DNA from 2 places in the Ruminococcus sp. NATIVEDY161 genome. Region 1 is predicted to be linked to the other one. Evidence: predicted binding sites of a transcription regulator. Region 1 holds the regulator's gene; the other holds the start of a gene.
The links. Region 1 encodes LexA, which represses DNA repair genes until DNA is damaged. Its sites were predicted from a motif close to CNAACANNTGTTNG; they were not measured.
Positions count from the first base shown of each region.

Region 2: a site for LexA is predicted at 1,586-1,599, ahead of uvrA (excinuclease ABC subunit UvrA). Genes of this name have one in related genera too.

Region 1 is NZ_CP162392.1:1,366,307-1,369,430, reverse strand. Features, by position in the region: gene AB1I50_RS06545 (DMT family transporter) at 1-129, shown strand, start outside; gene AB1I50_RS06540 (HAD family hydrolase) at 122-772, shown strand; gene lexA (transcriptional repressor LexA) at 1,330-1,917, shown strand; gene AB1I50_RS06530 (LOG family protein) at 1,948-2,514, shown strand; gene AB1I50_RS06525 (DUF6472 family protein) at 2,524-2,697, shown strand; gene AB1I50_RS06520 (MGMT family protein) at 2,697-3,011, shown strand; gene AB1I50_RS06515 (Cof-type HAD-IIB family hydrolase) at 3,104-3,124, shown strand, end outside.
Region 2 is NZ_CP162392.1:2,366,784-2,369,907, forward strand. Features, by position in the region: gene mgtE (magnesium transporter) at 1-1,189, shown strand, start outside; gene uvrA (excinuclease ABC subunit UvrA) at 1,669-3,124, shown strand, end outside.

The DNA of each region.
Region 1 (3,124 bases):
GGTACGGTTTTGTCGGGAGTAGTTCTCCGCGAGGACATTTTGAGGATAGAAACATTTTTGGCTTTAGCGCTGATTTCACTTGGAATTTTTCTCGTTAATTATAATAAAAGGAGCAGGGAAGATGATTAAAGGTGTAATTTCAGATATGGACGGCGTAATTCTCGACAGCGAAAAGCTGTATGTGCGCTTTTGGTGCGAGGCAGGCAATTTTTACGGCTATCCCATGCAAAAGTTTCACGCGCTGAGTATCCGCTCAATGGCAAGACCGTATGCGATTAAACGCTTGCAGGGATTTTTCGGAGAAGATTTCGACTATGACAAGGTTCGTAATAAGCGCGTCGAGCTGATGGACAGCTTTGTCGAGAAAAACGGAATTGAAGCTAAGTCCGGAGCGGAAACGCTTTTGCGCTATTTAAAGGAAAAAGGCATAAAAACAGCCCTGGCAACCGCTACTCCGGTCGACAGAGCAAAGAAATACCTTGATATGGTGGGATTGTTAGAGTGTTTTGACGAGGTTTGCAGTGCGAGGATGGTAGAGCACGGCAAGCCTGCGCCCGATATATATTTGTATGCCGCGGAAAAGCTGAAGCTTGCGCCGAAGGACTGCATAGCGCTCGAGGATTCGCCAAACGGAATTCGCTCGGCAAACGCGGCAGGTTGTAAAACGGTGATGGTTCCCGACCTCGACCAACCGACAGAGGAGATTAAGCCCCTGCTGTTCGACATAGCGAACGGTTTGGAGGATGTTATTAGGATAGCGGAGACTTGCTGAAAATTATAAGTCGAGAACAGTTTGAATAACATCAAACGTATAAAGAAGAATTTGCCAACGTAAGATTTCACCGAAACTATAAGTCGAGACAAGATTGAATAACAGCAAACATTTAAATAGGAATTTGCCAACGTAAGTTATAACTGAAACTTATAAGTCGAGAACAAAAGTTAAGTCACCAACAAACCTATGAAACGATTTAAAATAAAGGAAAACGCCCGATGAGGTTCGGGCGTTTTCTATCTGTAAAAAATGAGGGGTACAATCACGGGTTTTGAACTCACCCGTGTTGAGGAGGGTAGAACAATACTCTACGGTTGCGGTTCCGTCTTTTGAGTACAGTTATATTAAACAACATAAATATGAAAACTGTGTGAAATTAAACTGAACATATACTGAAATAAATTTTCCTAAATTTTTTTGAAAAAAGTTGTAAAAACCGTGAACAAATGTTTGATTTTTTCGAAGCTATGTGGTACAATACTATTGAAAAGGTTTAAACTAAGGCGTGCACCGTAAACTGCGCGGTGTTGCCTTGATATGAGGGGTGTGCCGATATGAAACAGCTCAGCAAAAGCCAGATTAAGATTTTTGAATACCTAAAGGAGTGCTCCGAAAACGGAAGAGTTCCCTCGGTTCGCGAGATTTGCGAAAACACGGGACTAAGCTCCACGTCAACCGTCCACTACCACCTAAAGCACCTTGAGGACAAGGGCTATATCGTGCGTGAGCACGGCGTTAACAGGTGCATACAGATTACAGGCGAGGAAAAAAGCGTCAGCGTTCCGGTTCTCGGAAAGGTTGCCGCAGGCAATCCTATTGTGGCGATTGAGGACATAGAATGTTATGTGCCCGTTCCCGAAAAGCTAAAGCGCGGAAAAGAGCTTTTCGCGCTCAGAATTCAGGGCGAAAGTATGATAAATGCCGGAATTCTGAACGACGATATCGTAATTGTCCACCGTACTCCCGTCGCGGAGAACGGCGAGATTGTCGTTGCCCTCGTGGAGGACAGCGCGACGGTCAAGCGCTTTTATAAAGAGGACGGTCATTACAGATTACAGCCTGAAAACGACGATTACGAACCGATTATCGTTGACGAGGTGATTTTGCTCGGCAAGGTAATCTCGCTTATCAGAAATTACTGATAATTACGGCAGACAGTTTGGAGGATATTTATGCAGACAATTTGTGTGTTCGGCTCTTCAAGCGAGAGCATAGACAGGGAATTCCTTGATTCGGCTGAACACCTCGGACAGACGCTTGCCGAAAAAGGCAAGACGGTTTTGTTCGGAGCAGGCCGCTACGGAGTAATGGGCGCGGTTTCGCGCGGAGCAAAGGCGGCAGGCGGCAGGATTATCGGCATCAGTCCGTTGTTTTTTAAGGAAATGGACGTTTTGGCTGACTACGCCGACGAAATAATTTTTACAGAAACTATGCGCGAGCGCAAGGGCATTATGGAGGACGAATCCGACGCGTTCATAATCTGTGCCGGCGGAATCGGCACATTTGAGGAATTCTTCGAGGTGCTTACCCTCAAACAGCTCGGCAGGCATTCAAAGCCGATTATAATTTATAATTACAAGGGATATTACGACGAGCTTTTGGCGATGATGAAAGCCTCGGTCGAAAAGAATTTTATGTCGGATGAGGTCAACAAAATCTACACCGTCGCCAATACCGAGGAGGAGGTTATCGAACAGCTCGATAACTACAAGGCGTTTATGTATAATAAGTATAACTGAGGTGGACATATGGCGGATATGTGCGAGATGTGCGCTCACTTTGTCGCGGACGAGGAGCTCGGCGATTACTGCTCCGTTAGCCTCGACGAGGACGAGATGGCAAGGTTTCTTACGCAAAGCGTCAAGGGCTGCAGCTATTTTCAGCTCTACGACGAGTATAAAATAGTACAAAAACAAAATTGATGGATACTGTAAGCTTTACCCAAAGGGTGTATGCCGCGGTCAAGCGGATTCCGCGCGGAAAGGTCGCAACCTACGGGCAGGTCGCCGCGGCGGCAGGCAACGGCGGCGCGGCGAGGGCTGTCGGCAACGCGCTGCATAAAAATCCTGCGTTCGGTGAAATCCCCTGCCACAGGGTTGTAAATTCCAAGGGCAGGCTCGCTGATGCCTTCGTTTTTGGCGGTGTTAACGTTCAAAAGGACTTGCTCGAACAGGAAGGGATAGAGGTGCTCGAAAACCACGTTGACCTCAAAAAATATCAGGCAAGGCAACTATAATACAAAATTTGCATTTTTCACAAGGTTGTGTTATACTATATATAGCGTGAAATGCGCTGTTGATTGTGTGAATAACGATAATTGGTGATTTTATGGATTACAAATTAATCGCG
Region 2 (3,124 bases), 1.0 Mb from region 1:
CGACGAAAGCGAAGCCGGCGCGTATCTAAACGAGATGGACTTGAAAAAGGCGGCAAAGGTTGTGTCGAACCTTGAAACCGACGCCGCGGCGGATATATTAATGGAAATCGGCAAGGAAAAGCGGCTGCTGATTATCGAGGAGCTCAACCCCGAGGTCAAGAAGGACATCAGACTTATCGCGTCGTTCGACGACGACGAAATCGGCAGCAAGATGACCACCAACTGCATTGTTATCCGCGAGAATTTGAGCGTTAAAGAGGCGATGAGGGAGCTTGTCGCCCAGGCAAAGAAGAACGACAATATCTCAACCCTTTTCGTCACCGACGAAAACGAGGAATACTACGGCGCGATTGACCTTAAAGACTTAATCACTGCCGACAGCGGTGTTCCTTTGGAGGATTTAATCGTGACGTCGTTCCCGTACGTTTACGCGCACGAGAGCATTGACGACTGTATCGAAAAGCTGAAGGACTACTCCGAGGCTTCAATCCCCGTGCTTGACAACTCAAATTCGCTGCTTGGCGTAATCACCGCCCAAAGCCTGATTGAGGTTGTTGACGACGAGATGGGCGAGGACTATGCAAGGCTGGCAGGTCTTACCGCGGAGGAGGATTTAAAAGAACCTCTGCTTATGAGTATCCGCAAGCGCCTGCCGTGGCTGATTGCGTTGCTCGGTCTCGGCATTATAGTCTCGGCGGTTGTCGGCTCATTCGAGAAGGTAGTGGCTCAGCTCACGCTGATTATGGCGTTCCAGTCGCTGATTTTGGATATGGCAGGTAACGTCGGAACTCAGTCGCTCGCGGTGACGATCCGTGTGCTGACCGATGAAAATTTGAGCTTCTCGCAGAAGTTCAGGCTCGTTATAAAGGAAACGAGAGTAGGTATTTTTAACGGACTTATCCTCGGCGTAATTTCCGTTTTGTTCGTAGGGCTTTATATTATGTTTATCAAGCACCACGACGCCGGATTTTCATTTGCCGTGTCGGGCTGTATCGGCTTTGCGCTGCTCGTTGCAATGGCAGTGTCAAGCGCGGTCGGAACGCTCATTCCGCTGCTCTTTAAAAAGATTAAGGTCGACCCTGCGGTGGCTTCGGGCCCGTTGATTACAACCGTAAACGACCTTGTGGCGGTTGTAACCTACTACGGACTTAGCTGGATTTTGCTGATAAATATGCTGCACTTGGGATAGAGTTTAGAGTTGAGAGTTTAGAGTTTAATTATTAAGAGGAAACGTTTGATTAAAGATTTAAAGCCTCCCCCGTCGCAAAGCTACGGGAAATTCCCCTGTTAGGGGAAATGTCACGAAGTGACAAAAGGGTTGCCGTTTTCGCCAGAAAAAGGTGGCATTTCGCTTTGCGAAATGACGGAGGGGGCGGATTACCCTTTAACGCCACGTTTTTAATATCAACAGAAACGTATAATAAATACCAATTTTTAATTTTCGTATTGCCAAAAACATATTTATATGATATTATAATTTTGAGGTAGTCAATACCTTAAGAGCTCAAACCACGCCGCCTTGAACAAAGGCCTTCTATAAGCAGGCGGCGGGGTTTGAGGTTTCTTTTTTTAAATTAAAAATAATCGAACGCACTTTCGAAAATTCTGTTGATTTTTAAAAATATATGTGGTAAAATAACCTTAGTAAATTTTTGTGGGGAATGGCTTATGGCACATGAAAAAATAATCGTTAAGGGTGCAAAGGAGCACAACCTTAAAAATATTAATGTTGAAATTCCGCGCAACGAGCTTGTCGTTATCACCGGACTGTCCGGCTCGGGCAAAAGCTCGCTCGCGTTCGATACAATTTATGCCGAAGGTCAGCGCAGGTATGTTGAGAGCCTGTCGAGCTACGCCAGAATGTTTCTCGGACAGATGGACAAGCCGAATGTCGAGAGCATCGAGGGCTTGTCGCCGGCAATCTCAATCGACCAAAAGACCACCTCGAAAAATCCGCGCTCTACCGTCGGCACGGTTACCGAGATTTACGACTATCTGCGTCTGCTCTACGCGCGTATCGGCGTGCCTCACTGCACCGTCTGCGGCAGGGAAATCCGCCAGCAGACCGTCGATCAGATTGTGGACAAAATCACCGAGTACCCCGACGGCACTAAAATTCAGGTTATGTCGCCGGTAGTCCGCGGGCGTAAGGGCGAGCATGCAAAGGTGCTCGACAGCGCTCGAAAGTCGGGCTTTGTGCGCGTTCGCGTTGACGGAATTGTCTACGATTTGCAGGAGAAAATTCCTATAGAGAAAAATAAAAAGCATAATATCGAGGTCGTAATCGACCGCCTTGTCATCAAGCCCGAGATTGGCTCGCGCCTTTCCGACAGCATTGAGACCGCTTCAAAGCTGAGCGGCGGACTTGTTATGGTCAACTTTGACGGCGGCGAGGACGTCACCTTCTCGCAAAAGTACGCCTGCCCCGAGCACGGCATCAGCATTGACGACCTCACACCGCGTATGTTCTCGTTCAACAACCCCTTCGGTGCGTGCCCAAAGTGCACGGGCTTGGGCGTTTTTTTGAAAATCAGCGAGGACAAAATAATTCCTGACAGGAATAAAAGTATCCGCGGCGGCGGAATTAAGGGCAGCGGCTGGGCGCTTGAGGGCAGCTCAATCGCGGCTATGTATATGGAAGCGCTTGCGCGCAGATACAAGTTCGGGCTCGACCAGCCGATTAAGGACATCCCCAAGGAAACGGTGGACAAAATCCTCTACGGCACAGGCGACGAGGAGCTGACTATCGAGCGCAAATCCGCCTATGGAAGCGGCACCTACAAGCAGCCGTTTGAGGGCATTATCAACAACCTCGACCGCCGTTACCGCGAGACGTCAAGCAACTGGATTAAGGACGAAATCCGCACATATATGACCGAAATCCCCTGCGACGAGTGTATGGGCGAGAGGCTCAGCAAGGAAAGCCTTGCCGTTACCGTCGGCGGAATTAATATATCCGACCTCTGCAAAAAGAGCGTTGTTGACGCGCTCGAGTTCATCCAAAATCTTGAACTGAGCGAAAAGGAAAAAATCATCGGCGCCGAGATTATCAAGGAGATTATCGAGCGCCTGAACTTCCTCAAAAGCGTAGGACTTAGCTACCTCACGCTGTCACGAAGCTCGG